DNA from 2 places in the Xanthobacter pollutisoli genome. Region 1 is predicted to be linked to the other one. Evidence: riboswitches for the same ligand, from Rfam matches in the RefSeq annotation. Region 1 holds a riboswitch; the other holds the start of a gene.
The links. A riboswitch is a leader RNA that binds a small molecule or an ion and turns the genes downstream of it on or off. The one in region 1 is predicted to bind cobalamin.

Region 1 (3,396 bases):
CCTCCCCCGGCAGCAAAGCGAGGGCGATGCCGCGCGCCCGCGCGGTGGCGGCCAGCTGCTCGGCGCCGTAGCGCCACCAGTCGAGGCCGCCGAGCTGGCGCACCAGCACCACCTTGGCGCGGGAGGCCACCTTCTCCACCCACAGGTCCACCGACATGGGATGGCGCAGGTCCTTCAGCCGCGCGAGGCGCAGGCTCGGCAGATCAGTCCGCCGCGCCCGCCAGGCCGCGGACAGGGCGATGAGGTCGCTGTCGGTGAAGGACAGGGCCACCATGTCGCCGGGCGGCTGGGCAAGATCGACCGGCTCGGCCAGATCCTCCAGCGTCGTCGATGTGGTGGCGAGGATGTGCATGGTGCGCCGGCCTCAGCCCAGGATCGCCCGCTCCACCGCGGCGCGGTCGAAGCCCTTGAGCCCGATGACCACCAGCGCGCCGCGCCGGTCCTCCCCCGCGCCCCACGGCCGGTCGAAATGGTGCGACACCCGCGGGCCGACCCCCTGCACCAGAAGGCGCATGGGCTTTCCGGCCACGGCGGCGAACCCCTTGACCCGGAGCACGTCCTTCGTGCCGGCCGCTGCCTCGACCCGCGCGGCGAGGCCGGCGGCATCGGCGATTTCCGGCAGGGGCAGCACGATGCTCTCGAACTCGTCGTGGTCGTGGTCTTCCTCGTCGTCGTGATGGGTGCGGCGGGCGTCGATGGCATCCTCCGCGCCCATGCCGAGGCCGAGCATGACGGCGGGATCGACCCGTCCGCCGCTCGCCCGCACCAGCTTCACCGCACGGGGCAGGGCGCCGGCCACGGCCGTCTCGGCCGCAGCGAAACCGACGTCGTCGAGAAGGTCGCTCTTGGAGAGGATGACGAGGTCGGCGCAGGCGATCTGGTCCTCGAACACTTCTTCCACCGGGTCGTCGTGGTCGAGGCTCGCATCGCCCGCGCGCTGGGCGTCGAGCGCAGCGAGATCGGGCGCGACGCGGCCTTCCGCCAGCGCCGGGCCGTCCACCACCGCCACCACGCCATCCACCGTCACCCGGCCCTTGATGGCCGGCCACTGGAAGGCCTGCACCAGGGGCTTCGGCAAGGCGAGGCCCGAGGTCTCGATGAGGATGTGGTCCACCCGCGGGCTGCGGGCGAGGATCTGGTCCAGCGCCGGCACGAAATCGTCCGCCACCGTGCAGCACAGGCAGCCGTTGGCGAGCTCCACGATGGCGCCCGCGTCGCAGCTTTCTATGCCGCAGCCCTTCAGGATCTCGCCGTCGATACCCACGTCGCCGAACTCGTTGACGATCACCGCGAGGCGCCGCCCGCCGGCATTCTCCAGCATGTGACGGATGAGGGTGGTCTTCCCGGCCCCGAGGAAGCCGGTGACGATGGTGCAGGGCACGCGGGCGAGCGCGGTCATCGGATGTCCTCGGGCAAAGAAAGGGGCGGGATGCGGGCGACCATGCCGCGCTTCAGGATTTCGGGGCGGCCGCGCCACGGCATGAGGCCGTCGGTGCTTTCCGCCAGCAGCCGCGCGCCCTCCACGATGTCTGCCGCGCCGGCGGCGGAAAGCCCGCCGAACACGTAGGTCCAGCCGTCGCGCCGCACCAGAGCGGCGGAGAGCGAGCGCTTGCAATTGCCGAGGCAGCGCACGCCGGTGGCGGCGACAGTCTCCGGCAGGGCGAGGGCGCGGACGGCGTCCAGCAGCGCGATCCCGTCGGGGGTGAGCGACTCGGCCGCGTCCGCCGGCGGCACATCGGCGGCGCGACAGGTGGTGCAGACGAAGAGGGTGACGGTGGGCGTCGCCGGAGCCACGGCGGCGAACGGCGCAGCCTCGTCCGGCGCCGGGATCAGCCGCTGGGCGTCCATGTCGTTCGTGTCGGGACTGTCGCCTCGCTCCACCGGATCAGACCTGCGGGTGCGCGCGGGCGCCCGCTGACGCGGGCTTGAAAGGGACGCAGAACCGGAGCACCCCGCCCGGCGCGGACCTCGTCGAAGGCAGGTCTCCTGGCTCGCGGTTCCGCGCCCCTGCCGCCTTCCCGGATTACTCCAGTGGCGTCTGGCAGGGGCTCACCGCCGACAGTTGCGGGGGCAGCCGCGGCATTGGGTTTGGAGCAAGCTCCTTTCCCGCACCGCATTCCCTTTTACGCCCGTGTGGGAACACGGGACCTTCGACCCCGCCACTAAAGGCAGGGCGGGCGGGATTGTCAAATGGGGCGGCTCTTGCCTTCGCTTGGCGCGGCGCTGCTTATTCCGTAACCCCGTCATGCTCCGGCTTGACCGGAGCATGCATTTCTCCGCCCGGCGGTGCGCGGCCGGGCCATGGGCCCTCCGGTCAAGCCGGAGGGCGACGGTGGTGCATTTCGGGGTGCGGGGGAGCGGGAATTGCCCAAGGCGGTTCTTCCCGGCGTCGGGCAGCCCTCGAACTCCCCCACCCCGTCGTGCTCCGGCTTGACCGGAGCATCCATTTCTCCGCCCGGCGTGGTGCGCGGCCGGGCCATGGGCCCTCCGGTCAAGCCGGAGGGCGACGGTGGTGCATTCGGGGTGCGGGGGAGCGGGGGAGCGGAACTGCCCAAGGTGGTTCTTCTCGGCGTGGGCAGCTCTCAGACTCCCCAAAGCCGTCATGCCCCGGCTTGACCGGAGCATCCATCCCTCCGCCTGGCGCGGTGCGTGGCCGGACCATGGGCCCTCCGGTCACCGGAGGGCGACGGTGGTGCATTTCGGGGTGCGGGGGAGCGGGAACTGCCCAAGACGGTTCATTGGACGGCGTGGGGGAGCCGTCGCGATGCTGTCCATCCGTGTCGCCCCCCAAAGCCGTCATGCTCCGGCTTGACCGGAGCATCCATCCCTCCGCCTGGCGCGGTGCGTGGCCGGACCATGGGCCGTCCGGTCACGCCGGAGGACGACGGCGGGACGGAATGGGTTCCGCCAGATCCTCCCGCCCCGGTCGGTCCGATGGACGATGACGAGGGCCGGTCTAGCTCCGCTGGCCCGCCACATAGGCGCGCCAGCTGCCGAGGGCGGTGATCTCCTCGGCCGCCGCCACCGCATGGGCCTCGCACAGGAAGCCGGGCACCTCGCTGCCGTCGTCGAGCTTGAGCTTGCCGATGCCCAGGGGCGCCGGGATGCGGGCGACGAAGCGGCCGAAGGCGGCGGGGTCGAGCGCCCAGACCTCCACCTCGAGCCCCGGGCCGGCAAAGCCGGGCGCGCGCACCACGCCGGGCTTTTGCGGCGCGGTCCCTGCGAGAACGAACAGCCTGTAGTCCGGCGCGGTGCGGCAGCGCCGCACGAGCACGGCCCCCGCCTCGGTGAGCTCCCGGTTGAGCGGCATGCCGGAGAGATGGGCCCCCACCACCGCGATGGGCAGGGCTTCGGCCGGGGGCAGGAACGGGCGATCACCGCTGAGCGATGCATCGG
Region 2 (3,396 bases), on a different contig from region 1:
CGGAACTCCCAGAGCAGCGTCGCCGGGAACGCCTCGGGCACCTCATTGATGGCGGGCAGCCCAAACTGGATGAGCGCCACCAAAACCCCGTAGGCGCCGACGCCGAGGAGAGCGGCGTTCCATGGCCCAAGCCGGTCCCAGGTGCGGCGCGCCAGCTGCGTCGCGAACGCCATAGCGGCGAGCGAGAGCACGAGCATCACGAAGAACAGCTCGGTGCGGTAGCCGATGGTCTCGGGATCGCCCACGGCAGGTGGGTTGGGGGGATATTTCAGCCCCGGCACCAGTACCAGGGCCACGAACCCGCCAAGCGCGAGCAGCGCCGCGGTCCCGCGCGGGCCGAGGGTGGTCAGGCGGCCGTAGGAGAAGGCGAAGGCCAGCGCGAACAGACCGCCCAGCGCGGTGCCGAAGGTGACGATGCCGGTGAACAGGCCGAGGCCCGCCTGGACCTCGCGGCTGACGAGTTCGGGCTCGGCCTCGGCGGCCGCGCCATTGGCCGCGCTGGCGGCCTCCTCAAGGGCGATGGCGTGCGCCACCGCTGGCTCGCCGTAGAGCCGCGCGAATCCGAACGCGAGAAGCCCCGCCACGGCACCGACGATCATGCCGCGGAGCAGAAGATGTCCGACCATGGCGCACCTCAGTGGCAGGGAAAGCCGAGAAGGTGGCGCCCGTCGTGGACGAATTCGTGCACGTAGGAGCCCGAGATCAGGGCGGTGGCTCCCTCTTCGGCGCCCACGAAATAGAGCACCAGGAGGAGCATGAGGCCGGCGAAGACCGCCCACGGAAGAATCTGCCCCACCGGGATTGGCGTCGGTGCGGCGATGGGCTTCAGAACGATGTCGGACATATGCACTCCCCGGGATGTCGCGTCCCACTGGATGAACTGGATCGTCCCGGCTCAGGTCTGACTTCCGGCACCCCCATTCTGCGACGGCAAGAGGGGTATCGGTTACAGTGGCGCGACCGTGCCGGATTTCCACCGGCTTCCAATCCGCGAACGACGCAAGGAAGCTAGGCCTTCGGTCCGGCATGTGTCAACGAAGCCGCACCATTTTGCCGCCGGATGGACCCTGAACGTGCTTCGCCTGACCCTGCTCTGCCACGCCATGGCCCCCGCCAGGCCGCCCGCCTTTGCGGATGACGCGCCCCTTCAGGCATCGCTCCGCGCCGCGGTCGCGGCCCTGCGCACGCGCCTGCCGCGGGCGGAGCATTACCGCGCCAGCCCCGCGCTGCGTGCCCGCCAGACCGCCGAAGCGCTCGGGATTGCGGCGGACGCCGAGCCGGCGCTCGCCGACCTCGATCTCGGACGCTGGACCGGCCGGCCGCTTGCGGACATCCATGAAGCCGAGCCGGAAGCGGCCGCCGCCTGGCTGGCGGATCCGGCAGCCGCGTCCCATGGCGGAGAATCGCGCGCCGCGCTCCAGGCGCGGGTGGCGGCGTGGCTGGACCACCAGGCGGACGGACGCGGGCACATGCTCTGCGTCACCCACGCCGCCGTCATCCGGGCGGCCGTCCTCCACGCGCTCGGCGCCCCGGCCGATGCCTTCTTCCGCCTCGACGTGGAGCCCCTCAGTCTCGCCGACCTGCGGCACGACGGGCGGCGCTGGGCGGTGCGCAGCCTCAATCTCCCGCTCGGGGACTAACAGCGCGGGCGGATGCAGGGCAGGGGGCGCGTGTTCTTGACAGCGGCGGGACTTGGGCGCCTGCTGCACCTGCACACGGTGCTCCGGTCGCAGTGCGGCCTGAGTGAAACGGGAACGGGGTGGAGCCTTGCGCTCGAAGCCCCGACCGCCCCCGCGACTGTAAGCGGCGAGCGAGCCTCCATTTTGTCACTGGCACCGGCTTCGGCCCGCGCCGGGAAGGCGGAGGGGAGCCTTGACCCGCGAGTCAGGAGACCGGCCGCGTGCACGGCGTGACCCCCTTGAGCCGTCGGGTGAGACGGCGATGGAGCTTTGGAATGCATATCGAACCGGGATTGGTGGACACCAGCAAGATCTGGCTCAGCTACGTGACGGCCGCCGGCGCCGGCGGCTTTGCCCTCAAGCTCGCCTATGAGGCGGCACGCGAGCGCGGCATGGTCTCGCTGGCGGCGCGCACCGTGGCGGCGACGGCGCTGGTCTTCTCCTTCTTCGAGGTGCTGCCGCACTATCCCGTGGGCGTCTCCGAGGTCCACCTGATCCTCGGCTCGACCCTGTTCCTCATCCTCGGCGCGGCGCCGGCGGCCATCGGGCTGGCTCTGGGCCTCCTCGTCCAGGGCCTGTTCTTGGCGCCGTTCGACCTGCCGCAGTACGGCATGAACGTCACCACCCTGCTGGTGCCGCTGTTCGGCCTCTCGCTGGTGGCCAAGCGGATGATCGCGCCGGGCACCCCCTATGTGGAGCTCAAGTACCGCCAGGCGCTGGCGCTCTCCACCACCTACCAGGCCGGCATCGTGGGCTGGGTGGCGTTCTGGGCGCTCTACGGCCAGGGCTTCGCGGTGGACAACATCGTCGCGGTGGCAAGCTTCGGCGGCGCCTATCTGCTGGTGATCCTGCTGGAGCCGCTGGTGGACCTCGCGGTGCTCGGCGCCGCCAAGGCGCTGCACGGCCTCTCGGGCAGCCGCCTGCTGGAGCCGCGCCTCTACCACGGGGCGTGACCACCCGCCCCCCCGCGGGCGCATCTTCCAAGACGTGCGACGCTGGCGGCGATCCCGCCGGCGTTTTGCGTCGCAGGCCGCGCTCTGGACGTTGCGCCAGCGTCGGCTATGGTCGCGGCGGAAATGGCGGGGAAGGGTCATGACGCGGATGGTCGCGCTCCCGAACGGGGAGAAGGTGCCGGCGCTGGGGCAGGGCACCTGGTACATGGGCGAGCGCTCCACGGCGCGTGCCGGCGAGGTGGCGGCGCTGCGGCGCGGCATCGACCTCGGCCTCACCCTCATCGACACCGCCGAGATGTATGCCGATGGCGGCGCCGAGGAAGTGGTGGCGGAGGCCATCGCCGGGCGGCGCGACGAGGTCTTCCTCGTCAGCAAGGTCTATCCGCACAACGCCAGCCGCGCCGGCGTCGCGGCGGCCTGCGAGCGCAGCCTGAAGCGGCTCGGCACCGACCGCATCGACCTCTATCTGCTGCACTGGCGGGGCAACCACCCGTTGTCGGAGACCGTCGCCGGCTTCGAGGCGCTCCAGCAGGCGGGCAAGATCCGGCTGTGGGGCGTCAGCAATCTCGACACCGACGACATGGCCGAGCTGATGGAGGTGCCCGGCGGCGCCGCCTGTGCCACCAACCAGGTGCTGTACAATCCGAGCCGCCGCGGCCCGGAATTCGACCTCTTCCCGGCGCTCGCGTCCGCCGGCATCCCGGTGATGGCCTACAGCCCCATCGAGCAGGCCCGCCTGCCGCGCGGCGGCGCCCTCGGCACGG

Region 2: another riboswitch for cobalamin. It lies ahead of ABLE93_RS07230 (energy-coupling factor ABC transporter permease); the one in region 1 lies ahead of ABLE93_RS20990 (DUF1636 family protein).

What each region holds. Positions count from the first base shown of each region.
Region 1 covers NZ_JBDZDP010000015.1:31,458-34,853, reverse strand. Annotated here, with positions in the region: gene cobN (cobaltochelatase subunit CobN) at 1-352, opposite strand, end outside; gene cobW (cobalamin biosynthesis protein CobW) at 365-1,399, opposite strand; gene ABLE93_RS20990 (DUF1636 family protein) at 1,396-1,848, opposite strand; cobalamin riboswitch at 1,960-2,167, opposite strand; partial or broken gene ABLE93_RS20985 (allophanate hydrolase-related protein) at 2,957-3,346, opposite strand.
Region 2 covers NZ_JBDZDP010000002.1:392,218-395,613, forward strand. Annotated here, with positions in the region: gene ABLE93_RS07215 (CbtA family protein) at 1-626, opposite strand, end outside; gene ABLE93_RS07220 (CbtB domain-containing protein) at 635-844, opposite strand; gene ABLE93_RS07225 (histidine phosphatase family protein) at 1,074-1,640, shown strand; cobalamin riboswitch at 1,700-1,915, shown strand; gene ABLE93_RS07230 (energy-coupling factor ABC transporter permease) at 1,955-2,632, shown strand; gene ABLE93_RS07235 (aldo/keto reductase) at 2,772-3,396, shown strand, end outside.